DNA from 2 places in the Nicoliella sp. ESL1149 genome. Region 2 is predicted to be linked to the other one. Evidence: predicted binding sites of a transcription regulator. Region 2 holds the regulator's gene; the other holds the start of a gene.
The links. The regulator Rex, encoded in region 2, represses fermentation and respiration genes when NADH is low (regulators of the CRP and FNR family bind a similar motif). The targets are predictions, from matches to a motif close to TTGTGAANTANTTCACAA.
Positions count from the first base shown of each region.

Region 1: adhE (bifunctional acetaldehyde-CoA/alcohol dehydrogenase) is a predicted target of Rex. The motif match lies at 6,642-6,659, and genes of this name have one in related genera.

Region 1 covers NZ_JBYLUE010000002.1:859,903-876,834, reverse strand. The annotation lists gene AC3B6G_RS04195 (hypothetical protein) at 8-1,813, opposite strand; gene rlmD (23S rRNA (uracil(1939)-C(5))-methyltransferase RlmD) at 1,973-3,361, shown strand; gene AC3B6G_RS04185 (hypothetical protein) at 3,427-3,816, shown strand; gene adhE (bifunctional acetaldehyde-CoA/alcohol dehydrogenase) at 3,896-6,511, opposite strand; gene AC3B6G_RS04175 (MMPL family transporter) at 6,724-9,051, opposite strand; gene AC3B6G_RS04170 (TetR/AcrR family transcriptional regulator) at 9,163-9,684, shown strand; gene AC3B6G_RS04165 (hypothetical protein) at 9,948-10,193, opposite strand; gene AC3B6G_RS04160 (tyrosine-protein phosphatase) at 10,361-11,143, shown strand; gene AC3B6G_RS04155 (alpha/beta hydrolase) at 11,157-12,089, shown strand; gene AC3B6G_RS04150 (hypothetical protein) at 12,166-12,753, opposite strand; gene AC3B6G_RS04145 (hypothetical protein) at 12,858-13,745, shown strand; gene AC3B6G_RS04140 (TetR/AcrR family transcriptional regulator) at 14,454-15,008, shown strand; gene AC3B6G_RS04135 (TetR/AcrR family transcriptional regulator) at 15,024-15,617, shown strand; gene AC3B6G_RS04130 (BspA family leucine-rich repeat surface protein) at 15,732-16,932, opposite strand, start outside.
Region 2 covers NZ_JBYLUE010000002.1:1,005,072-1,022,003, forward strand. The annotation lists gene tsaD (tRNA (adenosine(37)-N6)-threonylcarbamoyltransferase complex transferase subunit TsaD) at 1-488, shown strand, start outside; gene AC3B6G_RS04885 (ABC transporter ATP-binding protein) at 519-2,480, opposite strand; gene AC3B6G_RS04890 (redox-sensing transcriptional repressor Rex) at 2,641-3,276, shown strand; gene AC3B6G_RS04895 (glycoside hydrolase family 32 protein) at 3,467-6,412, shown strand; gene groES (co-chaperone GroES) at 6,540-6,824, shown strand; gene groL (chaperonin GroEL) at 6,866-8,488, shown strand; gene AC3B6G_RS04910 (APC family permease) at 8,619-10,454, shown strand; gene AC3B6G_RS04915 (glycosyltransferase family 4 protein) at 10,473-11,567, shown strand; gene AC3B6G_RS04920 (YigZ family protein) at 11,599-12,261, opposite strand; gene AC3B6G_RS04925 (ATP-dependent helicase ComFA) at 12,311-13,648, shown strand; gene AC3B6G_RS04930 (ComF family protein) at 13,638-14,312, shown strand; gene secA (preprotein translocase subunit SecA) at 14,428-16,791, shown strand; one part of gene prfB (peptide chain release factor 2) at 16,859-16,930, shown strand; one part of gene prfB (peptide chain release factor 2) at 16,932-16,932, shown strand, end outside.

The DNA of each region.
Region 1 (16,932 bases), 150 kb from region 2:
TAATGATTTAGTTCATTGGGTTTTGTGATTTTAGAATTTCTGGTTTCCATAGCATTAATAGGTACCCGCGACCCTGACTATCGAAAGTAATATCTTCGAACTCACGGTTGGTATTGAAAGTAAGATAATGAATATCATCATTGTTGACAGTTCCATTATTCAATTCATCAACTGGAACAGAAGTCAAAGCATCATCAGAAACAATGTACAAACGGTTGTTAGCAGCATTGTAAGAAATTCCTTGGTTCGTGTAACCAGGACGATTAATAACGTTCTTTTCTGTTACGAATGAAACGCCATTTTCATCTAAACGCCCCTTGAAAATTTGGAAATTACTCTTACTACTGTAATTTCGACCAATATAAGCATTCCCTTGGCTATCAAATGTTAATGTCTTCATTTGATAGTTAACATTATCATGCAAGAGTTTAAATGAATATTGGGTAACTGGTTGAAGCGTATTTGGATCAATTTCAGTTACTTGATTATTTTTATCGGTGCTGATTTGATCCTTAGTAGAATCATCTTGAGCCAAATAGATGTGTTGGTTAGCAGGGTTATATGCTAATGTTTCTCCATGACCAATATTGATCAATGGACTAATTTGAGCTAAATGGGCTAGCTTGGAATATTCAGATAATAGTGAAGTACTCTTACCTAATTGAGTTACTTGAGCATTACTAGTCGTAATCTTTTGCTTCAAATTATTAATCTTAGTGTTAACGTTATTAAGTTGAGCTTGTTTCTTGGTAAATTGCTTATTGCTCTTTGCGTACTTCTTAGTCAAAGCCTTAGCTTGTTTTACTAGTCCACTTAATCCTTTACTAATCTTAGTATTATTAGCTAAAGCTGCTTTGACTTGGCTTGCACTCTTGCTTTGAACCTTCTTCAAAGCTGCATTTTGACTCTTGATTTGACCAGCTTGTTTCTTTACAACTTGATAGTAGTTAGCAATATTAACATCACTAACGACCGTCGTATTTCTCGACTTACTATTTGAATCATTAGTATTGTTATCAGAAGCGCCGTTCAATCTAGCAATTAGAGTCGCTTGATTATCCAAAGCCTTTTGTTGAGCTTGAACCTTCTTTAAAGTTGGTTTTTGAGCCTTAGTCCCCTTCTTTGAACCACTTTCCAATTTCTTGATTTGAGATTTAAGCGGTTTGATTTGGGCTTGTAAAGTTTTAATTTGTTTTTGTGAATTCGTAATGGTTTGCTTAGCGTTTTGAAGGTTCGTTGTATCCTTCAAGTATTGAGCACTATGATTGTTACCACTAACCGTGTATGGTGAGAAGTACTTCAAAGCTTTCCAAATCATGTCTTGTTCACCATCGAGGATTCCGTTGTCCCTTAAGTCATTAATATTATACTTAATGATGGCTCCCTGGTTTTTCCCAGTTCCCATCGATTCAACAATGTAAAAGGAATTCCCAACTAATAAGGCTTTTTGATAATTACCATGTTCACCATATTGAACATGAAAACCTTCTGGAAGATAAAACATCGTTGAGAAAGTATTACTACCATCTGTTGATGTATAAGTATCCAAATTATTAGTTCCAGTCATATTCAAATTAGTATGAGTATAACTAGTTGGCCGTGGTACATTTGGAATTTGGTTATTACTCATTACCAAATCGCTATCCGAATAATTAGCTAATACATTTCCGGAATTAATTTTCTTAACGTTCGTATTTGCATCTGGAATGCTATAAAATTGATTATCAGCATGTACGGTTTGATTACTATTAGTAACAGCAACTACTCCTAAAGCAGCTGTTGCGAGTAATAATAATTTAATTGTTTTTTTCAAAACTCGAAACTCCCCTTTGTGGTTCCTCTTTAATTTATATTTAATATTTTAACGCAAACTTTATACTTTCAACACCCAAAAAGAGAAAACGAAACATAATAGTAATATTAATGTTATATAATGAAGATACGATTTATTAGTCACGAAAGGAGCACTAATATGCAAGCACGAGATCAATTTAGTGTTGGACAAGTATTTAGCGTTAAGACAAAGCCCGAAATGGAACGAATGGGGGTCAACGGAGAAGCCGTTGCCTACCTTAAATCCATCCTAGTTTTTGTTGAAGGCGCCCTTCCTGGTGAAAAAGTATCGATCAAAATTACTGATCTATATCGCCAATATGCCCGGGCTGAAGTTATTAAAGTCATTACCCCTAGTCCAGATCGAGTTGAACCATTAGATCCTGAAGCTGGTAAAGTTGGTGGGTTAGAACTCGAATTTATGAACTATCCCACTCAACTACGCTTAAAAAGAATAATGGTCGAAAATGCCCTTTATAAGTATCGACCAGCTGGTTTTAAAAAGTATAAGATCAACAAGACAATGGGAATGAAGCATCCTTATGGGTACCGTAATAAAGCTCAATTTCCAGTTCGAGAACGTGACGGTAAAGTTATCGCTGGTCTATACCAAGCAAGAACTCACCATCTAATTGATATGAAAGAATGTGCAGTCCAATACCCAGTTACGATGAAAGTAATGCGAACAATGGTTGATATTATTCAAAACCTTGGAATTCCCGTTTTTCAAGAATCGAACCATTCCGGAATCATTAAAACTTTAGTCGTCCGAGCTGCCTTGAACACCAAAGACGTTCAATTAGTAATTATTACAAACACTCCTAAATTAATCAAAAAGCAACGTTTATTAGCAATGATCGCTGCCAAGCTACCAGAAGTTACCTCTGTGATGCAAAACGTTAATCCTGGAGATACTTCCTTGATCTGGGGAGACAAAACGATTTATCTTGCTGGAAAACCAACCTTGACCGAAAAAATTGGCAAAACCCGGTTTGAACTTTCTGCCAGAGCCTTCCTTCAATTAAATACGTATATGACCCCCCAATTATACGAAGTTGTTAATAGTGCCCTCGATTTAAAGGGAAATGAAAAGCTTGTTGATGCTTATTCTGGAGTTGGAACCATTGGATTACCATTAGCTCATGATGTTGCTGAAGTTCGGGGAATGGATACGATCAAAGAAGCTGTTGAAGATGCTAATAATAACGCTAGAATCAACAAAATCCACAATGCTCATTACTACACTGGTAAAGCTGAAGATTTACTTCCCGAATGGATCGAAGAAGGCTGGCGTCCGGATGCAATTATCGTCGATCCACCCCGAACTGGACTTGCTGATCCCTTGATTGACGCAATTCTGAAAACATCCCCGCAAAATCTCGTTTATGTCTCATGTAATCCAGCAACATTAGCAAGAGACTTGGTTAAATTAACTCGTAAATACATTGTTGATTTTATTCAACCAATCGATATGATGCCTCAAACCGCTAAAGTTGAAGCAGTGGTTAAATTCACTTTGAAAAAATAGTATTATATTAAATTTCATGATAGGCTAGTCCTATTAACAATTTATCAAAAGAAAGTAGGTATAAGATGCAAAATCCATTTGGTAATAATGGAATGATTCCATTACCACAAAATTTTGCGACCGTGCATAATCCTGAAAAGAAAACCATTAAAATCGGTAAAGTTGGTTTTTCGATCACATCTTTGCTATTTGGTTGTTTACCATCTGTCTTTAGACGCGATTGGTATAACTTAATTTGCATGTTAGCAAGCGAACTAGTAGCAACCTTTATTGTTGGATTAGCAATGAATGTTGATTTAACAATTGCTGCTCGTTATGTTGGTCAATTTAGTGGAATTGTATGGGGCTTCTTGTACAATTTCATGTATTTTAGACATCTCCAATCAATTGGTTACGTTCCTACAGATCAACATTCCAAAGATCTATTAAAACAAAAACATTATATGAAATTATAAACACTCAAAAAGGCTTACCATTTAAAATGGTAAGCCTTTTTCTACCCAACTACATTATCCACTCATTTATATTTACTTTTTATACTTCTTTATCAGTTTGTGTTTCTACCCCGACACCTTCATATTCATCTAAAATGATTTGCTTCAAATCAGCAATCAAAGGTTCCTTAGGGTTTGAATTAGTACATTGGTCTAAGAATGCTAAGTCAGCAAGTTCATCAGCATTTTCTTCAACTTGTTCTTTTGTAACTCCTTGAGCCTTAAGACTTAAGGTCAAACCAACTGAGTGAGCTAATTCAATGAACTTGTGAATCAAAGCTTCCTTCAATTCTTCGTTCGTGTTCCCCTTCAAACCAAGGTATCTAGCAATGTTAGCATAGTCTTCATCGGCACGGAATGATTCGTACTTAGGCCATACTGCCATCTTCTTAGGTTTCTTGAAGTTGTAACGAATTACGTGTGGTAAAGTAATTCCGATTGCAAAACCATGAGGAATACCGAACTTACCACCAATCTTGTGGGCGATGGAATGGTTAATTCCTAAGAAAGCATTTGCAAAGGCCATTCCGGCTAAGGTAGCAGCAGTGTGCATCTTAGCACGAGCTTCTTGATCACCATTGTATGAAGCAGTAAGGTTTTCAAAAATCATCTTACATGCCTTTAAGGACCATGGACGAGTGTAATCAGATGCCATCGTTGATACATATGATTCGATGGAGTGACTTAAAGCATCAATCCCAGAAGCAGCAATGGTTCCCTTAGGAACAGTGTTAACGAATTGAGGATCAACAATTGCAACATCAGGAGTCAAAGCATAATCAGCTAATGGGTACTTGATGTGTTTCTTAGAATCAGTAATAACAGAGAATGGTGTTACTTCAGAACCACTTCCGGAAGTACTTGGAATGGCAACCATTTGACTCTTAGTAGCTTTCTTGAAGCGGTATGCCCGTTTTCTGATATCCAAGAACTTTTGTTTTGCACCAAAGAAGTCAATATCTGGATTTTCGTACATTAACCACATCAACTTAGCAGCATCCAATGGAGAACCTCCACCTAATGCAATAATGGTATCTGGTTTGAATCCATTGATTTGAGTAAGTCCAGCGTTAACAGTATCGGTATCGGGTTCACCATGAACTTCACTGAAGATATAGTATTGAACTTCATTATCACGTGCATTCAATTCGTTCAAAATCCGGTCAACATAGTGATGTTTAACCATTGATGGACTCGTTACAATAAAGGCCTTCTTGATTCCTGGCATGTCCTTTAAGTAGCGAATTGAATTCTTTTCGAAGTAGATCCGTGGTAATTTAATCCATTGCATATTATTCCTTCTTTTGGCAATTGTCTTAATGTTCAAAAGATCATAATCAGTAACGTTATGAGAAATTGAATTCTTCCCCCATGAACCAGTACCTAAGGTCAATGATGGCGTCATGTTGTTGTAAAGGTTACCAACCCCACCTAAACCAGCTGGTGTATTAACAAGGACACGTGAAGCCTTAACTTCAAGACCAAAGTCCTTCATTAACTTTTCATCACGAGTTTGAATGGCAGCAGTATGACCTAAACCACCATAATCAAGTAATTGATCGACCTTATTAAAGGCATCTTGATGGTCCTTAGCATGATAAATGGAAATAACTGGTGATAATTTTTCACCTGACATTGGATATTTAGGTCCAATCCCTTCCATTTCAACGGCAAGAACTTGAGTATCCTTAGGAACCTTAATGTTGGCCATTTCGGCAATTTTTTCAGCTGGCGCTCCAGCAATTGGCCCTTTAACACTGAGTCGCTTGTTGTCAAACATCGCATCAGTTAATTGTTGACGTTCGTTTTCAGGAACAAAGTAAACTCGGTCAGCTTCCAAAGCCCTCTTAACTTCGTCATAAATTTCATTATCGATAATGGCACTGTTTTCAGTTGCACAAATCATTCCATTATCAAAAGTTTTAGATAATACCAAATCATTAACTGCACGAGCAATGTTAGCAGTCTTTTCGATGTAAACAGGACCATTACCAGGACCAACACCTAAGGCAGGTTTACCAGCAGAGTAAGCTAAGTTAACCAAGCCAGGACCACCGGTTGCTAAAGTACATGCAACTCCCGGATTTGTAATTAATGCCTTCGTAGCTTCACGGCTTGGATGTTCGATCCATTGAATGGCATCAGCGGGCGCACCTGCTTTAACAGCAGCATCCCGAACAATCTTAGCAGCCATGATCGAAGATTGCAAAGCTTGGGGATGAAGACTAAAGATAATTGCATTTCTAGTCTTCATTGAAATAATTGCTTTAAATAATGTTGTTGAAGTTGGGTTAGTTACTGGTGTAATTCCAGCAAGCACACCAAGGGGTTCAGCAACTTTCGTTAGGTTTTCTTCAGGTTCTTCTTTAATAATCCCAACAGTTTTATCATCACGAATACTGTGCCAAATTTCTTCGGTCGCAAATAGGTTCTTAATTGCCTTATCTTCGGCAACTCCACGACCAGTTTCTTTATAAGCCATTTCCCCCAACATTTGATGAGCATTAACTCCAGCAATAACCATTGCTTGGGTAATTCTGTCCACTTTCTTTTGATCAAAGTGGCTCATTTCATCTAATGCGACATGGGCTTTTTTAACCATTGTGTCAATTGTCTTTTCAACATTGTCTACATTTGGTTGTTTTGCATCAGCCATAATCGTAACCCCCAGTATAAGTTTTTTATATATTGTGTATGTGAAGTAGCTCATCTCAATTCGTTTGATAACTATTTCACAATTACATAATACCACCTTTTCAATTTAATACAATCTTTCACACTTGCTTTTGTGAATTCTTTCTCAAAATATTTTTTACATAAAAAAAGGATAATCAATTTAATGATTATCCCTAGTTAACGCTTTATATGTTATTTATTCTTTTTAAATCCTGGGAAATACCAGTTCGCTTTTCCGAATAACTTCATCATTGATGGCACGATCAATAACCGAACAAGGAATGCATCGAAGAAGATCCCAAATGCCAATGAAAGTCCTAATGACTTAATAGTCGTATTCGTTGATAGAGCAAAACTACCAAATACCGCCATCATAATCAATGCCGCAGTGACGATAACTGGACCACTAGACTTCAAAGCAACCAAGATTGAGTGATTATTATCACCAGTCTTAACATATTCTTCTCGTGCTCTAGAAACCATAAATACTTCGTAATCCATTGCTAATCCAAATAGGATTCCAATAAAGATAACTGGTAAGAATGATAATACTGGAGCCCCTTTACTAATTCCCAAGAGACCCTTTGCAAAGCCATCTTGAATTGTAAGAGTTGTAATTCCGAATGAAGCAACCAACGAAAGACCGAAACCTAACATTGCAATCAATGGAATTAAGAATGAACGGAACATGAACATTAGTAAGATAAATGCTAGAACAATAACAACCCCAGCAAAGACCGGAATAGCTGCATTTAATTTAGCAGTTGTGTCGATGTTGATTGCATTGATACCAGTAAGTGTAATCTTAGTCTTGTCATTCTTTTGAACCTTTTCAGAATACTTTTTGATGTTATGAGTAAGATCAGTGGTTTGAACAGTTTCAGAACCCTTCTTAGGAATCATAACAAAGTATGCGTAACGATGGTTCTTACTAATGTGAGCAGGAATTGGTGAAATTACCTTTGCCTTAGCTTCTGCTTGCGCCTTTTGAGCGTATTGAGCACCAATCTGCTTACCTAATACTTGTGCCTTTGGTGCCAAGGATGGATCCTTTTGAATCATTTCCTTAACCTTAGCTTGGACTTGTTGTTGAATTTGTTGTTTCATTTGAGCTTGATATTGAGGTGACTTTAATTGTTTAATAGCTTTTTCGTTCGTTACTGGAACGATCATCTTGACACCTTTCATATCTTTAATATGATTAGTGATCTTTTTAAGGTTCTTTTCTTGAGTCTTATGTGATTGACTTTCGTTTAACTTAACGACCCCAATCATTGGCGCATTGACACCTTCACCAAACTTATCAGAAATCATGTCATAAGCTTGACGTTCAGTATTGTCATTAGGGAGCGAGCCATTGTAAGGCATTCCTAAACGCATATGCGTCATTGGAATGGCAGAACAAATCAAGATTGCTAAAGTAACGATTACCGTTACTAGTGGGAACTTCATGATGATATTGGAGAAGAAACCAGCCTTAACATCTTCATCATTCTTTGCCATATCCTTCTTAGAAGGTTTGACCCATTTACTGCAAAGTGCAATCAATGCTGGTAAGAAAGTTAATGCAGAACAAATTGCGAAAAGAACTCCGACAGCAGTTGCAACAGCCATTTGAGTTAAGAAGGCAATCCCAACGATACTTAACCCAAGAATAGCAATCACAACGGTTAGTCCAGCAAATAAGACTGAACTCCCAGCTGTTTGAAGGGCATTTCCAAGTGCTTCTGCTCCATCATGATGTTTCCGTTCATCTCGATAACGATGAACGATGAACAAGGCATAATCAATTCCAACAGCTAAACTAAGCATCGTTGCTAAAGTCGAAGCCGTACTTGCTAATGTGAAGAAAGTGGAACCGATCGTTACGATCACAATTCCAGTAATTAATCCCATTAAAGCACTTAAAATTGGTAACCCAGCGGATACAAAAGACTTAAAGAGAATCATCAATAAAATAAAGGCAATAATGATCCCAATTAATTCAGACGCACCACCAATATCATATGGCGTTATTTGAACCGTTCCAGTAAAGGCAACTTTAGCATTGTTAACATGTTTTACATGTTTGTTAAATGCATTTTCCACCATTTTGATTTGATGCTGACTAACAATTCTAGCATCTTTCTTAAAGGTCATATCAACATAAGTCGTTGTCTTATCTTTACTTAAGATTTGACTACTGTAGGGATTAGTAACTGATTTCAAACCATTCCCCTTATTATGTTTAATTTCCTTAATAGCCTTAGCAACATCTTTTTGAATGTTACTCTTGTTTACGTCACCCTTTTTAGGAGTCTGAATAACCACTTTCATGGTTCCAGCTTCAGAGTTAACTTTAAATTCCTTCTTCAAAGTCTTTTGAACTTCAGTGGAAGGTAATCCATTAATTTTTAAATTGTCATCAAAGTTAGAACCAGTCTTGGCTACCCCAAGAATGACTGCAACTAAAATCACAATCCACGCGCAAAATGTCTTCCATTTGTTATGAAAGACCCATTGTCCAAAACGATTAAACATTGGAAATTCCTCCTAATAAATTGAATATGTATATTCATGATAAAACACGCTATAATAATTGTTAATGGACAAAATTGTGATAGTGTACATTTAATAGACAGAGGTTATAAAATGGACAAAAAATTTAACATGCGAAAAGAACGAACGGAAAGAATAATCTATGAAGGATTTGTTAAAGTATTGAAGCATAAATCCTTTACTCAAATTACAATAAACGATATTTCAAAAGCCGCTTTAGTTCATCGGAATACTTTTTATCATCATTTTAATGATAAGTTCGATTTACTACGCAGATATACTAGAAATATCTTGACCAAATTAGTTAAAAGTAAAACATTCGCCAATTTTGCAAATGAACCATTTAAAACTGTTAGTATTAGTTATCAAAATAACGTCCAGGGAATTTTTGAAATTCAAAGTGATGACGACCTTTTCATTCAGATAATTTGGCATGAATTCCTAAGGACCATGATTGAAATGAATAATAGTGATAAAAACTTTATCGCCATTGGATGTTTTTCAGCCATCATTGATTGGAACGAAATCAATGGCCAACCTTATAGTCCTATCAAGGACTATGAAGCATTAGATAAGATATATAAAGAACGTCATTTTCCAACTTTAAATAAATAATTGTTTTTAGCAATCCCTAAACATACTTTTAAATGTTATAATTATTAAGTGTATATTTAGGATTGGCTTCATTTATGCCTCCTTTTTCTTACCTCGTTTATCGAAATGAATTAAAATATATTGTCCTCCTTTCAAACTATAAACGTGTTCTTTATTCATTAAATGGATTTAATCCTAAGTATACAGAGTGCTCTAAAAAGCACATTTTATAAAAAAGCTTTTAAATCAGATTTTAAATCTGGTTTAAAAGCTTTTTTGGATTTTTAACTTCGTTGGATTTCAACTTTAATATCGGTACCTTCACTTGGATTTAATTGTTCATCATAAGTAAATCCAGCATCCTTAAAGTAGTGTTTCATTTCAGAATTGATTTGTTCAACACTACGTTTATCATTATCTTGACGATGTAAAACTAAAATATAGTCTTTCTTATCTTCATCAACATCTTCAAAATCATAAAGAATATCGACAGTGTTTAAAATTTCTTGAATTAATTGACGTTCAGTCATTTCCATAATTCCAAATCCCCTTATTTACAATATTACAACTATATTGTAATCCTTTTAATTTTAAAAATCATTTCATAAGCTCATATAAAATTCGAGTATTATGGGTTTCTTATTTGCAATTTTTTCCCTATAATTAGTAATAACAACAAAAACGAGGAGACATTGCCATGAAAAATCGTATATTGCCCATCAAGGGCGGTTATAATTATCGAGATATCGGCGGATATCCTACTAAAGATGGCCGCGTTACCAAATGGAACAAAATTGTCCGTTCTGGTAATTTAGTCGATCTTACCCCTGAAGATTTACAATATCTTCACAAATATGGCGTTACCAATGACATCGACCTAAGAAGCAAAGAAGAAGCTGAAAAAGATCCTGATAAAATTCCTGCTGGCGTAACTTATACGCATACCCCCGTCTTTACTGCAAGGGAACGTCGGACAGCCGATTTAATGAAAAAAGAATATTCAGATAATCCTAGAACCGGAATCAAACACATGGAAGGTGTTTATCGAGCTATCATTGATGATACCCACGCCAAAAATGCGTATCGTTCACTATTCAAACAATTATTAGCTAATGGTAATGGTTGTTCCCTCTTCCATTGTTCTCAAGGAAAAGACCGAACTGGAATGGGAATTGTCATGCTATTAATGGTGCTTGGCGTAGACGATTCGATCATTAAAAAGGATTATCTTTTATCCCAAAAAGAAATGGTTCCATACATCAAACGCAAATTAGTAGACTATGAACCTTATGATATTAATGATACATTTCGTAAGAACATCACAGCTCTTTATACTGTTGAACCAGAATATTACGATGCTGCGATGGATGAAATCAAGAAAAAATATGGAACCAAGGAAAACTTCTTCCATGAATACCTTCAACTTAGTGATGAAGACATTAAAAAATTACAGGATATTTATCTAGAAAACCCAAAATAAGGAGGACTTCTAAATGAAACATAAAAAATGGCTTTGGCTTGGGACACTTCCATTAATTGCCGGAGCAAGTTCTTACCTATTAAGTGAACATTTATTTAAAGTTGGAATGTCTCGCCGAAATAAGGCCCCCCGACCTTCCAAAACATTATTACCCTACGCGGGTCAATACTATAAATATCTAGAATGGTACCAAGGCATCAAAAAAGAAACTTGGTACAGTTACGAACCAGCTACCAAAGAAACAATGGTTGCAACATTCATCCCCAACGAAAAACCTTCTGATAAGGTCGTAATTATTGCGCATGGATATAATGGTAACCGAGCAACAATGAGTGGTTATGCTAAAATGTTTTATGACATGGGCTTTAACATTTTAATGCCGGATGATCGTGGACATGGCGAAAGTGCCGGAAACTACATCAGTTTCGGTTGGCTCGATCAAAAAGATTACATCGCTTGGATCAACAAGATTTTGAATCAATTTAACAAAAAATGTCGGATTTTATTATTCGGGGTTAGTATGGGAGCCGGAATCGTTTCAATGCTCAGTGGGAACAAACTTCCTAAACAAGTTAAAGCAATCATTGCTGATTGTGGATACTCTAATGTTCGAGAAGAACTAGGGTATGTTCTAAAGAATCAGTTCCACTTACCATATTACCCATTTGAACCAATCGTCAGTTCGATCAACAAGCGCCGTTTAGGTTATCACTTGAACGATGCTTCAACCGTTGACCAACTTAAAAAGAACAAGTTACCAATCTTCTTTATTCATGGTGGCTTGGATACGTATGTCCCAACTTATATGGCATATGAAAACTACCGGGCTACTAGGGCTGCTAAGCAACTTTGGATCGTTAAAGGAGCTCATCATGCAGAAAGCTTCTGGATGAAGCCGAACGAATACAAAGCTCGGGTCGCCGAATTCTTAAAAACATATTTCTAAAATTAAAAAGTCACCTCATAATCAAATTTATAATGATTGTGAGGTGATTTTTTGTTAATATTCAATTAAAAATCCATTATTTATAACGCTTAGTACCATCAGGATAAAAAACTACGACCCGACCAGCATTATCTTTTTCCGCTTGAAAGTCACGGAACCAATTTTTCATTTCTTCATTTCCATCATTAATTAGTTTCTGAACATCTTTTTTATTGACTTTCCGATGATTAGTCCAGAATTGATGAAGCTTCGATGATGTTTTATCGCTATCTTCTAGATTATTGAAAACATAATTATACCAAATAATCATACTAAGATAACTAACTGCTGTAATTACTAATGAAAAAATACTATTATTATCCAATAATGATAAAACGATAAAAGCTCCTGATAAGAAGTATAACCCCATTTGAAGATTTCGAACTAAAATCACGTTCAAAATATATTTTTTTAATCCCCAATAAGTTGTATACCAAATCAACGCCCATACAATTTGTAAAACGATCAACCAAATAAAAATGGATAACTTATTAAAACCTTCCAGATAATTAGCACTCCAAGCCGTTACATTTGGCATTACAAATAACAATACAATTAACAATACCAATAATTGTAACTTAGTCGTCTTGGTTTCTGGAACTAATCGTTTAATATTTTTAAACATTCCTTAATTGCACTCCCTTGAACAAATTAATCAACCTTATTTTATCACAAACAGCTTAATTTAAGTTATAATATAGCCAATATAAATAAAAGGGAGTGTTCCTAATGAAAAAATGGTCAAGTGTCATTCTTTCAATTATGGCAGTAGGCGCATTTACAAGCGGAAGATTTCTAAATGTAAATGCTAAATCGAACCAACCTAATGAACAACAGCAATCAAAACAACAGCGTAATAATCAGAATAATAACTCAACAAAGAAGAACCCAAATCAAAGTAGCAGTCCAACTAATAATAAATCTTCTACCAACCAATCTAATAGTTCTAAAAATAATCAGAATAATAATAACAAGAGTAATAAGAAAAACAATAACCAGAGCAATAGCAGCTCTCAAAAAAATAATAGCAGTAAAGAAACTAACCAAAATCAAAACGTTGTAACTCCATTGTCACAAGAAGTTAGTTATCAAATTCCAATTTACTACATAAATGGACATCAAAAACAAAATGGACAATCTTTAAACATAACCGGATTCCCAACATTATCATATTCCATCAATAATCGTAATTTATCGCTTCCAACTGGCTATAAACTTGTTAAGGGGAACCCTCATTATCGATTGACCTTACAAAATCAGGGATATACAATCAAAAAATTAAATAATCATCATTGGAATAACTACACTGGTAAAATTACTTTTGCAATTAAAGCTGAAAAAGTAAATAACGTTGTTATTTTATATCAAAACAGCAATAGTAAAACCATAAAAAAACAAAAACTAGCTGGTTTAATGGGCCAAGAAATTACTAGAAAAATGTTGAATTTACCTAATGGAATGAAAATTCCAGGTGAAATAACATGGATCCCTCATTACTTCTCTAATTCACCCCAAAATATTATTGTTTCAGTTGTAAATAAAAAAAATAATAAACAAAAAGCAAATAATAATAAAAAAACATCCAAAAATAATAAAAGTCATAATAAAAATAAATAAATTAGCTAAATTCTCAACAAAAATTAAGTGAGTTCATTATTCATAGTACCTATTTGTTTAAAAAAAAACGTAAATATAATATAATTATCGTTAAAACAAATTTGAGATTTAGTATTTTTTAATTTTTGGTTTTAATTGTATACTACTTGTATATTATTTATGATAATAATCAAATTTTTTAGTCATTGCTAACCTAATCAATGGCCGTTATAACAATAACATTTTAGTAACATCATTTTTATTTTTATCATCATAAATTATACAATTTTACTAAAATGAATAATGCAATTTCATCTTTCTGTATTATATATATTTAAAATATTATCAAGAATATCCATATATCAAGGTTACTGATTATTAACTTTCTTTTTTATATACTGTTGATAGAAAAAGTAATTTGTTTCAGTTATGTTTTTTATTTTAAATAGTTAAAGTTTAAAATTTAATCTATACTAAGCTTTGTTGGTTAAATTAAAAACGTTTGTTTAATTACTATATCATTAACTATTATTCTATTTATGTACGAATAAAACACTTTATTTTTTTATTGTTACTATTTATGTACTGTATTGTATTGTATACTCACCCTATGCAATTCAACAACCAACAACACATATAATTAAATAAAGAGAAGTCAGTATCTATCTCATACTGGCTTCTTTTTTGTTGTCTAGTTGATTATGGGTTTAAAAAGAGGCGCTTATCAATATGAATAATAGAAAACAACTCATCATTAACGCTTTTGTTGAGCTGCTAAAACAAAGTTCCATCCTAGAAGTAACCAATGAAGACATAATTAAAAAGGCAAAGATATCAAAACGAACTTTTTATAATTATTTTAATAATACAGATGAAATTATTGATTTCCTTCAAAATAAAGCCCAAAAAATTTTTATAGATCCAATTGAAGAAAAATTAAAAAATTTTTATTTGAAAGAGGTTACGACCGTTCCACAACTTCTGAACATTAGTATTGAATTACTACTTCCAGTGATGAAAAGTAATGATAAATTTTTATCAGAATTAAATCAAGCCAATCTTAATTTTATATGGATGAATCAATTATTCCATGTTTATATTAATGTAATCAGAAAAACTAATTTAAAAAATGAAAATAGCGATTTAATTGAACATCTTCTTTGTTACTACTTTGCTAGTATCATTACTTCTTGGGTCAAAACTAAGGACCAAGTTTCGTTAGACAAATTTAGAAAAATGGCATATGGATCAGCCAAAATTTCTTTAAGTCAGTTATTAGAATAAGGGAGGTCATATATCTTGGTTACTAATAAGGATAAAATCATTGACTCATTTTTAATTTTAGCAAGAACAGAACCCTTGTCTTTAATTACTAACAACCAAATTATTCAAGAAGCCAATGTTTCTCGTGGTACTTATTATCGACTGTTCCATAATAAAACTGATATTATCAAAAGTTTTGCAAATCAATTCGATCATAAAATTACCCACGAAACCATTAAATATTGTAGGAAAAATGATTGCTTAAATATTAAAAAAACTGTTGATATTCTCAATATTTTCTCAAATGCTGTTCTCCCGATTTTATATCAGTATCGTGATAAATTAACGATTTTATTCAATACCAGGCTAAATAATCTTTGGGAATCGTTACTGGAAAATCACTATGAACGACTTCTTAAAAAAATTTTTCCAAATTCTGAAAGATATAACATTATCCTTTTAATTAAATGTGTTTTCGGAATTATTCAAGTTTTATGGATGGATAGCTACATCCCAATGCCTGCAGAAGATTTTAAAATTGTTTTTGATCATATTATTAGAGATGGGGTTCATGAAATCTTTATTAAAAATAAATATTACAATAGTTTACGAAATGGATCCCTATTTTAAGCCGTTCCTTAATTTAATAATTGAAACAAAAATTCCGCTGAGAAATAATTTCCCAACGGAATTTTCAATTTTAAGAGACTTATGTTACAGCCCTTTTTCTTATTACTTCAAATTCTAAAATAAACTAAATGTTGTTGAAATAACATTCCCAACAAAGTTAAAAAATCCAGAGATAAAACCACCACGTGAGCTATTATCTTCCGCTGGTACAATGTTACTATTTCCATTATCATTAGAAGAATTACTGTTATCACTATTTGAAGTAGCATCAGCACTAGAAGTACTGCTTGAAGCACTGTTAATACTACTTGAAGCACTATTTGCTGAGCTAGCAGCAGAACTAGCTATCGAACTTGGACTAATTGGTTTATTTGAATTGGATGGCAAGTTATTTGCTGCAGCTTCCACAACCGCTAATTGAGCTTTTGTATAAGCCAAGGTGTTAGCAACATTAACTGCAGCAGCGGAAGCTTTAAAAGTATAGAACTTAGCGATACTAGCAGTTCTAGTTCCCGCAGCGGCTGCACTAGCGGCAATCCCAGCTTCATTTCGAGCAGCTGAGATTGCATTATCCATAGCAGAACGATAGTAATTACCAGAATTAATTTGGCCATTATTAATGTAACTCATGGCTAAACTAGCATAAGAATTTGCACTTGAAGCTGCTACCGAAGCAGCAAAATTGGCAGAGCTAGCCTTAGCAACTTGAGCATTTGTGAATGAAGCTGCTGAGCTAGCGTATGAATTATATTCACTTGCCTTTGCTCTTTGATCTTGATTGGCAATATAAGCACTCGCAATTGTACTAGCAGCTGATTGACCCACGCTACTAAGACTATTATGAGCGGCTACGCTTTGAGCATAACTGTTAGTATTGTCCATGAAATTAATGTAATTATTAACATCATTATCCATAGCAGCCGCATTCGAAGCATATTGGTTAGCCAATGAACCGTTAGCAATCACACCTGCATATGCAGAACTGGCAGCATTACTTGCGGAATTAGCTGTTGATGCGGCAGAACTAGCTGCACTGGCAGCACTAGACTTAATCGCAGGGTTCACGTTATGACCAGGAATTACATAATGAGAACCGATCCGTTTCCAAAGACCACTTCTTTGAATTCCAGAAATAATCGTATCATTACTATATGCATTATTAGATAGGTAACTAAAACCACCGATCATATCTCCAGAATCCTTATTTTCGATCATATCAAATGGCATTTCACTGAATGCTCCGTTAAAAATACCGCCATAAGGACTGTTCTTAAAGAACATGTTCTGGCCAACTTTTAATGCCTGAATACTATTA
Region 2 (16,932 bases):
GCCCTGAAGTTGATCGTTTGGCTAGTGAGGGAAAAGACACATTTAATTTTCCGCGAGCAATGGATAAAGAAAATAACTATGACTTTAGTTTTAGTGGGCTTAAAAGTGCAGTAATTAATACCGTTCATCATGCAGATCAAATTGGTGAAAAATTAAGCCGCGAAGATTTAGCAGCTAGTTTTCAAGCAGCGGTGGATGATGTTTTAATTGATAAAACAAAACGGGCTTTGCAAAATTTTCCTGTTAAACAATTAATTTTAGCTGGTGGAGTTGCTGCAAATCATGGCTTACGATCAAGATTAGATGATTTGATGAAGAGCTTTCCTCAAACTGAATTATTGAAAGCTCCTCAGAAATATTGTGGTGATAATGCTGCAATGATTGGAGCTGCAGGATACATCTTTTATAAGGAACATCATGATGCGAAGTTAGACTTACAGGTTGAACCTGGACTAGAATTTGACTGGTTACCTGGAACTGAACAATAGAAAAAGGTTGCTGAAAACTCAGCAGCCTTTTTAATTTTTATTAATATCTTCTAATTCTAAACCTAGTTCTGTCCAATGATTAGACACGTCATCATTTTTTTGATTGATCGATTCCAACTGTTGCTGCAATTGATTTAGTTTGGAAATATCTTTAAGTGTATTTGGGTGGGTCATTTCTTTTTCAATTTCACTTTTTTGTTCAGTTAACTGATTCATTTCAGTTTCTAGTTTCTTCATTTCACGTTCTAGTTGTCGTTTCTTTTTTTGGACTTGCTTATTGATTACATATCCCTTGGCACCTTCTGTAGTTACCTTGTGGTCCTTTTTGGGTTCTTGAGGTGCTTCTTGAGCTGCTTGATGATCTTTAATAGCTTTTTCTTCTTCTTTTTTTGCAAGATAATAATCATAATTACCAAGATATAAGTGTGATCCATTATGATCAATTTCTAAAACATCGGAAGCAATTTGATTAATGAAATAACGATCATGAGAAACGAATAAGATTGTTCCTTCGAATTGTTTTAAAGCAGTTTCTAAAATTTCTCGACTTTCGATGTCTAAATGATTGGTTGGTTCATCTAACATTAAGAAGTTATCATGGCGCATTGATAACTTAGCTAACATTAAGCGGGCTTTTTCGCCTCCAGAGAGATTAGCAACAATTTTATCAACTTCTTCACCTGAAAAAAGGAAACTTCCTAAAACAGTTCTAATATGGCCCTCGTTAGTTGTAGGATAATCGTCCCATAGTTCGTTTAAGACCTTTTTATTAGGATGGAGCGTAGCTTGTTTTTGATCATAATAGCCAACTTCAACTCCAGTTCCAAAATCAATTTGCCCGTGAATAGGGGGGATTTTACCTAAAATTGTTTTTAGAAGTGTTGATTTACCAACCCCATTAGGGCCAATAACAGCTAATCGTTGTTTACGATTTAAATTAATATTGATTGGAGAAGATAGGATTGTATTTTGATATCCAATTGCTAAGTCCTTTACAGTTAAAACAACGTTTCCACTTTGCTTATCTGGTTTAAAATTAACCCGAGCTACTTTATCATTATTCCGTGGCTTATCGATTCGTTGCATTTTATCAAGTTGTTTACGGCGTGCTTGGGCACGTTTTGTTGTTGATGCTCTTACGATATTCTTTTTAATAAAATCTTCTTCTTTTTGAATTTTAGTTTGTTGCTTTTCATATTCTTGAAGTTGAATTTGATATTGCTTTTTCTTTTCTTGAACGAATTTAGTGTAGTCACCTTGATAGTGGGTTAAAGTTCCATTTGCTAAATCATAAACATTATCCACAATCTTATCCATAAAGTAACGGTCATGAGAAATAATTAATAGCGCTCCAGAATAGCCCTTAATATAGTTTTCTAACCAAGTGATTGTTTCAACATCTAAATGGTTGGTTGGTTCATCAAGAATTAAAAGATCACGTTTTTCCAAAAGTAATTTGGCTAGCGCTAATTGGGTCTGTTGACCTCCTGATAATTCATTAATATTTTTATTATAAGAATCAGGTTTGAAGCCAAACCCTGCTAAGACTCCTCGAATTTCATTTTGATATCCATACCCATTGTTAGCGGTGAAGTCAGCTTGAACTTGATCATAAGTTTGTGTAATTTGTTTCAAACGTTCAGAATCATTATTGAGTTTCGGATCACTCATTTGGGTTTCTAATTCATGCATGCGACATTCTTTTGCTTTCAAGGCTGCAAACACAGATTCCATTTCTTCCCAAATTGTTTTTTGTGAGTGCAGACCAGTGTTTTGGGCAAGATAACCAATTCTTATTCCCTTAGGGGTAGTGATGGTTCCCTCATCTACTTCTGATTGTCCGGTTATCATTTTAACGAGAGTTGTTTTTCCGGCACCATTTCGACCTACTAGAGCAGTTCGACTATGTGCATCTAATGTCATGTTGACGTGACTAAAAATGTCGACGCCTTCAAATCTTTTTGTAACATTATTTACTTGAAGAATTATCATCCTATATTATCCTCTAATCGTTATTATTTAGCCATATTTTAGCATATTTCACAAACAGATAAAACTGATTTAACGGGGTTACTTAATAATTATTTCACAAAGTTTAAATTTATGGTAGAATAGCAATACAGCTTTTAAACAATTAAAAGGAAGTGATACAATGGCTGATACAAAAATTCCACGGGCAACAGCTAAGAGATTACCAATTTATTATCGTTATCTTAGCTTACTTCACGATGCTTCTGTTGAGCGAATTTCATCAGAAAAATTTGCTGATGCAATTCAAATTGACTCGGCAACAATTAGACGTGATTTTTCTTATTTTGGTGCCTTGGGTAAACGTGGTTATGGGTATGATGTTGAGAGCCTGTTAACTTTCTTTAAAAAGATTTTAAACCAAGACCATTTGACAAACGTTGCGTTAGTCGGAATTGGTAATTTTGGGCGAGCACTACTAAATTTTAATTTTCATCGTAATAGTAACATTCGAATTGCTGCAGCATTCGATACGAAACCAAAAATGATTCATACCGTTCAAGATAATGTGCCGGTATATTCTCCTAATGACTTAAAAAAACAGTTAGCTGACCAACAAATCAAGATTGTGATTTTAACCGTGCCTTCACGTGTAGCCCAGAAGGTATGTGATGACGCAATTGCTGGTGGAGCAAAGGGAATTCTTAATTTTACCCAGGTTCGATTATCCGTTCCTAGTGATGTACGGGTACAAAATGTGGATTTGACGAATGAATTACAAACACTGATTTATTTTGTCGAAAATTATTCTAAAATTTAATTATACTTTTTATTAGAGTTCCTATTTTGAGGAACTCTTTTTTATAGACTAATGTTTTAGAACAGATTATCGTATTATAAAGAAAAAATAAAATTATATTATAATTATTAAACTATTATGAGTGATATGGGATATAATTAATGTAATAATTGAAATGAAGATTAGGAGATAGGGGGGAGAAGTTAAACTTATGCGATTGAATAAATATAATGTTCAGCAAGTTAATGAAAAAAATAAATTTAACGGATCCAAAAATCAATGGATTATTGTAGGAGCAGCAACACTAATGGCAATGGTATCTGGAATGGCATTTACAAATACGATCAAAGTTCATGCTGATGATAATCCAGATCAAAGCGCGAATAATTCGGTATCATCAATATCATCCACAAGTAGTTCCCAAACTAGTGAACCTGCTTCTAGTGAAGTTGTAAGTTCATCTAACCAATCTAGTCAAAGTGTAGATCAAATCGATAATAGTGTGGTTAGTAAGTCCAATACTGAATCATCAAGTACTGCCAATGAAACTAGTACAAGTGTTGTAGTTAGTTCTGAAGTTAATTCGGATTCATCTAACCCTAATAATGATAGTGTTAACACCGTTCAAACAAGTAGTGCGGTTCCTAGCGGTAGTTATGTATCGCAAGGTAGTGCTAATTTGGAAAATACTCCAACAAGTAGTTCATCATCTAATGACGATAATAGTAGTTTATCTAGTGCATCGTCTAATGCTACCAGTGCATCAATAACAGAATCAAGTATTGCTTCAAATAATAATTATTTAAATGATTACAGCGTATTGATTAATGGTCAATATAATCAGAATGATTCTAATGCTACCGATAGTCCTGATACAGATTCTACATATAAGCAGAACACTCATTTAACTGAGTCAGCAGGTTTTATGAATGATATTCAAACAATGTTCAAGGATAGTAATGGAACTTGGCATGTCTATTATTTAGATAATCCAGAAGCATCTACCCAAAATGGTAATTCTGGATGGAAGCAAGCGACTACGACTGATTTTATTCATTGGAATCAGGATGATAACTTAGCAATTGCTCCTCAGGGTCAAACTAAGAATGGTCAAACTGTACCATGGGGATCAGTTGCGACTGGGTCGGTAATTCAAAATACAGATGGGCTTGTATCTGGAATCCCTAAATCAGCAGTTGTTGCTTATTTTGCTAGCTATCAAGATAATCAACAAAAAATATATGCTGCTTATAGTGTAGATAATGGGAATACTTTTGTTCCCCTTCAAGAGCAACCAATCATGGCTCAAGCTGCAACTAATAATGGAAATGGTAACTTTAGAGATCCAAGTGTGATGGTATATAACAATCAATTAATTATGCATACTGCTGAGGGACAATCTGTTGGTACCTACAGTAGTACTAATGGAATTGATTGGACTTATCAAGGAAGTACATGGATAGATAATAAATCTGAAAATGGTGGTCAAGATTTAGGGATGATTGAATGTCCTGTCATTAAACAAATGAGGGCTAGTGATGGGACGACTCAATGGGAAATGTTCTTTGGGGGCAATCAGTATTTAACTGGTCAAACAACTGGGACTTTTGCAATCAATGGCCAAATGGAGTCAAATGGTTTCTTTAAGATTGCAGATGGGGCCCATCCCGTTCGACTAGACCAAGGAACTGACTTTTATGGTGCTAATTTTGGTCAAGATAATTTAAACTCAGTTTATATGATGGGTTGGGTCAATAATTGGGGATATTCTCCACAAAGTTTGCCTGGTCAAAACGATACTAATACCATGAGAATGGGAACGGCTAGTTATGTTCGAAAGATGGAATTGATTAAAAATGACCAAGGTCAATATGTTCCTCAAACTGTTAAAATGTATACTCCTCAAGAAAGTAATCAAGTTATCAGTACGACTAATAACCAAAAATTTGATCAAACGGTAACGACTCAACCAAATGCCCAATATGATTTTACATTTAATAGTTTGAACAGTGATGCTACATCAAATGTTGCCCACCTAGTTTTTAACTACGGAGATAGTCAAATGAACCTTGATTTAGATTTAGCGAAGGGTTCATATACAGTAAATAGAACAACTGGCAGCTATGATAAGGAAGAGTATAGTAAAAAGTCGTATTCAGGTCAGTTTGATTTAGGAAGTCAATTGAACAAGCAACATCTTAATGTCCAAGTTTTCACTGACCGGCAAAGTATTGAAGTTTATTTTCCTGACTATCATCAAACTGCAACATTCTTGAGAATTGCTAATGATGGGGACAATAACGGTAAACAAACGTTGCATGTTTGGACTGATAATAAAATGAATACAGTTTTTAGTCATGGGACAAGTACTTTAGTTGATCCGGATGCCATTAGTTCATTATCTGATACTGAATTAAGTTCCGACGTTGCAACTAATGATGTTTCTAATAATGAAAATGGTCATTCAGTAAAAATGTTGAGTTCAGTAAGACCGGTGGTGAATAGTGCTTCTAATTATTCAAAGCCGACAAACAAATCAAATAGTAATGCAGTTATTGATGTCGAAAGTTCAGCTGCCGATTTATCAAGTACAAACTCATCAAGCGATTCATTGAACGCAACCACAAGTGATGGTTTACAAGATGATGAAAATTATTCTGATTCTTCAAATAAAGAATCAGAATTAGATAATGAAGAAACTAATTCTCTAAATTCTGATCAACAAAATTCAGCAGAAGATTTGGATAATTTAGAAACGAATAGTTCATCAGATAATGTTATGGATGATGTTAATGAAAATGGACATCAAGTTGCTAAACAGCATAAAACTAACTCATTAGTTACTCAATGGTTTCATCAAACGTCTCGGCATGCGGTTTATTATAATAAATTAAATCCAATCAAGAATAGCCATTTCTTTATTATTAAAACTTTAAAACCAGTTTTAGTTCATTTGAAAAATAGGAAGATTCTAAATAATAAGAGTTATATTTTAGTTAGGGCTGATCAATACTTGAAAATTAAGAGATTGATTCGATCTGGATCAATCTGTTATGGAATTACGGCCAATAATAATTTAATTCCTTTAAATCGAAAGTACGTTGAAAATGTGTATCAAGAGCAACAAGTAAATTCGAATAGATTATTATCTATTTAGTTAGAAAGACTCTGAATTTTTCAGAGTCTTTTTACTTGCATTCAAATCTTAAAAATAATACTATGAAAATAGAAATTAGCACTAGAATATAACGAGTGCTAAATAATAATTTGGAGGGATTGTTAAAATGTTAAAACCATTAGGCGATCGCGTCTTAATTGAAGTTGAAAAAGAACAAGAAGAAACTGTTGGCGGAATTGTCCTTGCTAGCAATGCAAAGGAAAAGCCACAAACAGGAACTGTTGTAGCCGTTGGTGATGGCCGTGTTTTAGATAATGGGAATAAAATTGAACCAGCTGTTTCAAAGGGTGATAAGGTTTTATTTGATAAATATTCTGGAACTTCCGTTGATTACGATGGCAAAAAGTATCTTGTTTTACATGATAAGGATATCGTAGCAATCGTTGAATAATTAAATTAAAACATTAAATATTTTTTAATGAGGTGAATAATATGGCTGAAAAAGAAATTAAATTTGCTGAAGACGCCCGTGCTGCAATGCTACGTGGTGTTGATAAATTAGCTGATACTGTAAAAACAACTTTAGGACCAAAGGGACGTAATGTCGTTCTTGAAGAATCAACAGGTCCTAACATTACTAATGATGGGGTTACAATTGCAAAATCGATTCATTTACCTGATCATTTTGAAAACATGGGTGCTGAATTAGTTGCAGAAGTTGCTTCTAAGACTAATGACATTGCTGGTGATGGTACTACTACTGCCACTGTTTTAACTCGTGCAATTATTAATGAAGGGATGAAGAATGTAACTGCTGGTGCTAATCCAGTTGGTGTTCGTCGTGGAATTGAAAAAGCAACAAAGGTTGCTGTTGATGCTCTTCATAAAATGTCACATAAGGTAAATGGAAAAGAAGATATTGCTAAGATTGGAGCAATTTCTGCTGCTAATGAAGAAGTAGGTAAGTTGATTGCCGATGCAATGGATAAGGTTGGTAACGATGGAGTTATCACCATTGAAGATTCTCGTGGTGTTGATACGACCTTAGACGTTGTTGAAGGAATGCAATTTGATCGTGGCTACATGTCACAATATATGGTTACTGATAATGATAAGATGGAAGCTAACTTAGATAATCCATATATCTTAGTAACTGATAAGAAGATCAATAATATTCAAGAAATCTTACCTGTTCTTCAATCCGTAGTTGAACAAGGTCGTGCATTATTGATTATTGCTGATGACATTGGTGGAGAAGCTCTTCCAACATTAGTATTGAATAAGATGCGAGGAACATTTAACGTTGTGGCTGTCAAGGCTCCTGGTTTTGGTGACCGTCGTAAAGCTCAATTACAAGACATCGCAACCTTAACTGGTGCTACTGTTGTAACTGATGAATTAGGCTTGAGTTTAAAGGATGTTAAAATTGATCAACTAGGTCAAGCGAACAAGGTTAATGTTACGAAAGACAAGACTACCATCGTTCAAGGTTCTGGTGATAAGGCTAAGATTGCAGAAAGAGTTTCTGAAATCAAGACTCAAATTACAAAGACCACTTCTGATTTTGATCGTGATAAATTAAAGGAACGTCTTGCTAAGTTAGCTGGTGGAGTTGCTGTTATTCGGGTTGGAGCTGCAACTGAAACCGAACTTAAAGAAAAGAAATATAGAATTGAAGATGCTTTGAACGCCACTCGTGCAGCCGTTGAAGAAGGTTATGTTCCTGGTGGTGGAACTGCTTACATTAACATTTTAAAGAATATTGATGATATTAAAGCTAAGGGTGATGAAGCAACTGGTGTTAAAATTGTTCTTCGTGCTCTTGAAGCTCCAGTTCGTCAAATTGCCAAGAATGCTGGTGTAGATGGCTCTGTTATCGTTGACCACTTAAAGAAACAAAAGAGTGGAATTGGTTATAATGCTGCCGTTGATAAATATGAAGATATGGTTAAAGCAGGTGTAATTGACCCAACAAAAGTTAGTCGCTCTGCTTTGCAAAATGCCGCTTCTGTTTCAGCATTATTGTTAACCACTGAAGCTGTTGTTGCTGATAAACCAAGTGATGATAACAATACTCCTATGCCTCCACAACCAGGCATGGGCGGAATGATGTAAAAGCTGAATTAATTAAAAATATGAAGAGATTGTAAGTTGCCCTGCTTACAATCTCTTTATTTTTATGCTTTTTTTTAATATTTGTAGTAAAATGAATTAATAAAATACATAATGAAAGCGAGGGTCCAACATGTGGCATTATCTTAAACGATTAATAATCGGGAAGCCACTTAAGACGACCGATGAGCATAAACAGTCTTTGAACTTCTTTCAAGGACTAGCGTTTCTATCCTCGGACGCATTATCATCGATCGCCTATGGAACTGAGCAAATTACAACGATTCTTTTAACATTATCAGCAGCTGCATTGGTGTATCAACTATGGATTGCTGCAATTGTGTTGTTTTTATTATTTGTTCTAACCATAACCTATCTTCAGATTATTAAGGTGTATCCATCTGGAGGTGGAGCATATTTAGTTGCTAGTGATAATTGGGGCTATAAAACGGGGTTAATTGCTGGTGGATCACTATTAATCGATTACATGTTAACGGTTGCAGTATCTACAGTGTCGGGAACATTAGCAATAACATCAGCGTTTCCAATATTATCTAAACATCAGGTGTTACTAGCAAGTTTGATTGTGATTATAACAATGGTAATGAATTTAAGAGGAATGCGTGCCTCATCAAGTGTCTTAATCATTCCTGTATATTTATTCATCTTACTAGTTATCGTTATGTTGGCTGGGGGAATGTATCAATTATTGACAGGACAATTTGCAAATTATCATCCTGCTTCTATCCATGGTGCAGTTAAAGGGATGTCTTTAGTCATGTTTTTAAGAGCTTTTTCTTCGGGTTCAGCTTCCTTAACTGGAATTGAAGCAACTAGTAATTCGATTCCTAATTTTAAAAAACCAAGAGTTAAGTTAGCTCGTCAAGTATTGATAATAATGGCGATCATTTTAGGAATCTTTTTTGCTGGGGTGACATTTTTAAGTTATCGAATGGGGATCATCCCAAATCAACAAAGAACCGTCCTATCCCAGATTGTGGGATTATTATTTGGCCAAGGATTATTTTATTATCTTTTCCAAACAGTGACATTGTTAATGATGTTTGTAGCTGCCAACACTGGATTTTCAGCTTTTCCAATTTTAGCTTATAATATGGCTAAAAGAGGGATTCTTCCTCATGCTTATCGTAGTCGTGGGGATCGATTGGTTTATTCAAATGGAATCATTTCATTATCAATTGGAGCAATCATTTTAATTGTTATCTTTAAAGGAAATTTGAATTGGCTAGTTCCATTGTATGCAATTGGGGTATTTATCCCATTCACGTTAGCACAATCCGGAATGGTAATTCATTGGTATCATAATCGTGGTAGCTGGTGGGTCATTAAAGTAATTATTAATATTGTAGGAGCGATGATTTCACTTATATTAGTTCTATCATTGTTAATTTTTCATTTCTTTAGTATTTTACCGTACTTAATTATGTTACCAGTTTTGGTTAAGACGTTTGATGCAATTAAAGATCATTATGAGGACTTAGATAATCAATTATTGGTTGGTAAACAATCAGATTTAAATGTTTCAATCAACAAGGGAGCAAATGTAATTGTTTTGATTAGTAATGTGACTAAGGTTACTGAGGAGGCAATCGAATACGCTAATTCGATTGGTGATTATGTAATTGCGATGCATGTTTCTTTTGATGATAATAAAGAAAAAGAAGCCTTGATTGCTAAGCAATTTAAAGAGATGTTCCCAGATGTTAGATTTGTTGATATTCATTCTTCTTATCGTTCAATTATTCAACCAACAATTAGATTCTGTGATGTAATTGCAGAAAGAGCTGAACGTCATGATAGTACAACGACAGTTCTTGTTCCTCAATTTGTACCTCGTCATTCGTGGCAACAGATTCTGCATAATCAAAGTGCTTTACGGTTAAGAAGAGCATTAAATACACGTCAAAATATAGTTGTTTCAACATTTAATTATCATTTAAAAAAATAATGGAAGGAAAATGTTACTTTGAGATTAAAAATTATTGTTTGTTTATTTGCAACAATGATCCTTTCAGCAATTCTAACACCATTTGTTAGACGCTTAGCTTTTAAAATTGGGGCTGAAGATGATCCCAATAAACGTCGGATGAATAAAATCCCGATGCCAACGATTGGGGGCTTGGGTATTTTTGTGGCGTATACTTTTGCAACAATGTTTTTGATGCATAATCAAATACCAACGCGTTCCTTATGGGGGATTTTTGCTGGTGAAGTTATTATTGTTGCTACTGGAATGATTGATGATGTTTATGTTTTAAAACCCCGGCAGAAAATGGCTGGAATTGTTTTAGCAGCAGTTGCGGTTTTCTTTTTAGGCCAAATTCAAATGACAACGGTTTCGTTTCCATTTATTGGTAATTTTGGTTTAGGATGGTTTAGTTTACCAATCACTATTATTTGGATTATATCGATTACAAATGCGGTTAATTTGATTGATGGGCTTGATGGTCTAGCAACTGGAGTTGCTATTATTGCGTTAACAACAATGGGAATTACCGGAATTTTCTTTTTGAACGTTGGAAATACTTACGTGTCGATTATGATTTTTTCATTGGTAGCAGCTTGTCTTGGCTTTTTGCCATACAACTTTTTTCCAGCCCGGATTTATTTAGGGGATACCGGTTCGTTGTTTATTGGATTTATGATATCTGTCTTTTCCTTGAACGGGTTAAAAAATGCGACGTTCATTACTGTTATCATTCCAGTGATTATTTTAGGGGTGCCAATTACTGATACGGTATACGCAATTTTAAGAAGGTTATTAAATCGGCAACCAATTTCGCATGCTGATAAACATCATTTGCATCACCGTTTAATGGAAATTGGATTAACACATCGTCAATCCGTATTGGTTATTTACGGAATTGCAATTATCTTTTCCTTTATTTCGTTGCTATATCCAGTATCTAACTTTTGGGGGGCAATTTTATTAACGATTGCCACTTTATTCGGCTTAGAATTATTTGTTGAGTCGATTGGATTAGTTGGGACAAATCGACGACCGTTGTTGAATTGGATTGGAAAGATTGTAAAAAATAATACTAGTAAAAGTAATCATTAAAAAAGAGTGTTGAATAAAAATTCAACACTCTTTATTTATTTTCATTATTTTCAGGATGTGGTTGATAATCAACTTCCACGTATTGTTGACCATTGTCACTAATCTTAAGCCGATCGTTCAAGAGATTGATGATTTGACTTTTAAATGTTTCAACTTGAGGAGTATCAATTGATACAGATATTGTTACATCACTAGTATATTCTGTATTAGTAATCGTGTAATTGTTTTGATCTAAAAAATATTTTAGTTGTTCGGCTAATGAATAATCAATTTTAATGGCTAATTGGGTTTGAAGGACTCTTTTTACGATGCCGACCTTATTAATTGCTTCTGTTGAAGCATTACTGTAAGCTCTGATCAATCCACCAGCACCTAATTTAATTCCACCAAAATATCTGGTAACAACAATTGCAACGTTGTGTAGTTTTTGCAATTTGATTGCATCAAGAATTGGTAATCCAGCAGTTCCTGATGGTTCTCCGTTATCACTTTTTCTTTGAATATGATCGTCTTGGCCAACCATGTATGCAAAACAATTATGGGTTGCTTTAGCGTGAATCGTTTTAATTTTATTGATAAAGGCTTGAGCTTCATCATCTGAATTGACCCTGGCGATTGTACCAATAAAACGAGATTTCTTGATATCGATTTCATTGGAACCACCATTTTTGATTGTTAGATAATCTTGTTCCACAAGAAACAACTCCTTTTTTCGTATTTTATGATTGAGGGAGGATTTTAAAATGATAAATGAGATTGAGTGTTTGTATGGTCGTCAAATAAGGACGATTGACATTGACAGTGGATTATTAAATCATCCTAAAATAAACAAACGTTCAGCCATATCGATGGCTGGAAATCAAATTATTTGCCAGCGTTGTGGTCAAAAGACTGATAAGCAAATCGCTCAATTGCCAAATAACCATTTTTATTGTCCCCAATGTATTAATTTAGGGCGAATGAGTACGCTCCATTCTTTGTGTTCAATTAATGAACCGAATCATTTTCCTATTAATGATAACCCTTTAACATGGGATGGGCAACTAACAACATCTCAAGAACAATGTTCTAAGGAAGTAATTTCTAGGTTTAAAAATAATCAAGATCAATTATTATGGGCAGTGACGGGAGCTGGAAAAACTGAAATGTTGTTTCCAGGAATTGAATGGGCAATTCGGAAGGGGTTTCGTATTTGCATTGCTTCTCCGCGTGTAGATGTTTGTATTGAGTTAATGCCAAGGCTTCAAACAGCTTTTTCTAATGTATCGATAGTAATACTCCATGGAAAACAAGAAGAAGAGTATCATTACGCACAATTAACGATTTGTACTACTCATCAGCTACTTCGCTTTTACCACGCTTTTGATATCTTAATAATTGATGAGGTTGATTCGTTTCCGTATGTTAATGACCCGGGACTCCATTATGCAGTTAATAACGCTTTAAAAATATCAGGGCGAAGATTATACTTAACTGCTACCCCCAGTCCAGATCTGTTAAAACAAATCAGTAAGAAACAGCTAGCAGTTAGCTATTTACCATTGCGTTTTCATCAACATTTACTGCCAAAGATTAACCTTCATTGTAAAATGAACTGGCATCAAAAGTTGGAAAAAGGAAAATTGCCAGGTAAATTATTAACAGATATTCACCAAAGATTAAATGATAAAATTCGGTTTTTAATATTTGTTCCAAAGATAAAAGATCTATCGTTAGTAGATAGAGCTATTCGAAAAAATAAGGTTCAAGGGAAATGGCAAACGGTTTATTCAGCTGATCCAAAAAGACTAGAAAAAGTTCAAGCGATGCGAAAAAATGAACTTGATTTTTTGATTACCACGACCATTTTAGAACGAGGAGTTACATTTCCAGGAATTGACGTGATTGTTTTAGGGGCTGATGATCCTGTTTTCTCAACATCTTCGTTAGTTCAAATTGCTGGACGAGTTGGTAGAAAACAAGATCGCCCAACTGGAAATGTTGATTTTTGGGCAGCCTTTAATAATCGAAGAATTAATAAAGCTAGACGCCAAATTTTACATATGAACTATTTAGGAGAGAAATTACGGGATGGAAAATGATTGTTTGTTGTGTGGTCATCGAATATCGCAATCATTATCTTTTAAAGAAATTATTTTGATTAAACAAGCAAGTAAGAGGTTGATTTGTGACAGATGTGAACAAAAATTTGAAAAAGTTGTTTCAGGATGTCAATTTTGCTCTAAGGGCGGTCATTTTAAAAACGGAATTTGTCATGATTGTTTAAAATGGAAACAAAATGGACAACTTTTGATCAATAAGAGTATCTATTGTTATAATGATTTTTTTCGTGAATATATGAATCAATATAAATTTCGTGGAGATTATCGATTAAGAAAAGTTTTTTCAACAGAATTGACTAGTAAAATTGGTTCAAATCAAATAGTTGTTCCAATTCCAGTTAGTCCAGAAACGATGTCTAAAAGAGGGTTTAATCAGGTGACGGGATTGATAGAGTGTGACTATGTTGAAGCATTAAAGACTGAGAAAAAATTTAAGCAATCCCATAAAACTGAACAAGAACGATTGTTGATGGAGCAGCCATTCCAAATTGTGAAATCAAAAGGTGACAAAATTAAGAACAAAGATATTTTATTGGTTGATGATATTTTTACGACTGGTACAACTTTACATTTAGCAGCTCAACTAGTTTTGGATGCGGGTGCCAGTTCAGTTCAATCGTTGACTTTAGCACGAACAGTTTAATAAATCAGAACTTATCATTTTCAACTTAGCAATAAAATGTTAGAATAGACTAGTTATAGTATATGAAAATAAAATAAAAATATTAAAAACAAGTTTTTAAGAAAGGATTTTTGTATTGGCTAATATTATTAAAAAATGGGTCGAAAGTGATAAAAAGACTATTAAAGAGCTTAGCAAATTAGCTGACAAAGTTGGAGAATGGTCCAAAAAATATCGCCAATTATCCGATGAAGAATTACAAGCAAAAACGCCAGAATTTCAACAACGTTTTAAAAATGGTGAAAGTCTAGATGATTTATTACCAGAAGCATTTGGTGTGGCTCGTGAAGGAGCACGTCGTGTTCTCGGTTTAAATCCATTCCATGTTCAAATCATGGGGGGAATTGTGTTACATCGTGGTAACATTGCCGAAATGAAGACTGGTGAAGGAAAAACTTTAACTTGTACGATGCCAGTTTATTTGAACGCAATTTCTGGATATGGAGTTCATGTTATTACTGTTAATGAATACCTTTCTCAACGTGATGCTGAAGAAATGGGTGAATTATATAACTGGTTAGGATTATCAGTTGGAGTTAACGGTTCTGATAAGTCACCAGAAGAAAAACGAGCAGCTTATAATGCAGATATCACTTACTCTACTAATGGTGAAATTGGTTTCGATTATCTTCGTGATAACATGGTTGTTTATAAAGAAGATATGGTTCAGAGACCATTGAACTTTGCGGTGGTTGATGAAGTGGATTCTATTTTAATTGATGAAGCTAGAACTCCATTGATTATTTCTGGACAAGCAACAGCATCTTCTGATTTATATAAGAGTGCTGATAAATTCGTTAAAACGTTAACTGAAAAAGAAGATTATAAGATTGATCTTGAAACCAAGACAATTGCCTTAACTGATCATGGAATTGAAAAAGCAAATAAGTTCTTTAACTTAAAGAACTTATTTGATACTGATAACACTGCTTTAACCCACTACATTGATGAAGCATTACGTGCTAATTACATCATGATTCGAGATAAAGATTACGTTGTTCAAGATGGTCAAGTTCAAATCGTTGATTCATTTACTGGACGAATCATGGATGGACGTCGTTTCTCTGATGGACTTCACCAAGCAATTGAAGCCAAGGAAGGCGTTGAAATTCAACAAGAAAGTAAGACAATGGCTAACATTACTTACCAAAACTTGTTTAGAATGTACAAAAAGCTTTCCGGAATGACTGGTACTGCTAAGACTGAAGCTGATGAATTCCGTGAAATTTATAACATGGACATCATTAGTATTCCTACTAATAAGCCTGTTATTCGGGTCGATCAACCTGATGTTTTATATCCAGATTTGGAATCTAAGTTCGAAGCAGTTATTGCACGTGTTAAGAAGCTTCATGCTACTGGTCAACCCGTATTATTAGGAACTGTTGCCGTTGAAACTTCTGAATACTTATCAAATCGTTTGGATGAAGAAAACGTTCCGCACGTTGTTTTGAATGCGAAGAACCATGCTCGTGAAGCTGAAATTGTTTCTAATGCTGGACAACAAGGTGCTGTAACCATTGCTACCAATATGGCTGGTCGTGGAACTGATATTAAGCTTGGCCTTGGTGTTGTTGCATTAGGTGGATTAGCAGTTATTGGGACTGAACGACATGAATCACGAAGAATTGATAATCAACTTCGTGGTCGTTCTGGTCGTCAAGGAGACCCTGGTATTTCACAATTTTATCTTTCTCTTGAAGATGATTTAATGCGTCGTTTTGGTTCTGATCGAATCAAGAACTTATTGAAGCATTTAAAGGTTGAAGGAGATAGTGCGGTCATTAAGAGTCATATGATTACTAAGCAAGTTGAATCAGCTCAAAAACGAGTTGAAGGTAATAACTACGATTCTAGAAAACAAGTTCTTCAATATGATGATGTTATGAGACAACAACGTGAAGTTATTTATGCCCAACGTTATCAAGTTATTAATGAGGACAAGTCTCTTAAGTGGGTCATGATGCCAATGTTTAAACAAACGATTGATCGTATCGTTGATTTACACACTCAAGGTGACCAAGACAAATGGAACTTACAAACGATCTTAGACTTTGCTATCAGTGTTTTAGTCGGACCCGATGACATTAGTCTAAGTGATCTTCAAAATAAGAGTAAAGATCAAATTAAGAATTACTTAATGTCATTAGCTGATAAGGTTTACCAAGACAAGCAAAGTGAATTATCTGATCCTACTCAAATGCTTGAATTCGAAAAGGTTGTTTTACTTCGAGTAATTGATTCACATTGGACTAATCATATTGACGCGATGGATCAACTTCGTCAATCAATTGGATTACGTGGATATGGACAGTTAAATCCATTAGTTGAATACCAACGTGAAGGATATCAAATGTTTGAAGAAATGGTTGGTAACATTGAATACGATGCTACTAAGCTATTTATGAAAGCTGAAATTAGACAAAACATGGAACGATAATTAAAGCAAAAGCGAAGAAACTAAAATCTGGTTCCTTCGCTTTTTTTGCTTTTTAGGAGGACTTTATATGGACTTAGCTGAAGCTAAATCACAAATTGAACCAATCAAAAAAGCCATTTCTGGTTTTGGGAGGTCGCTTTG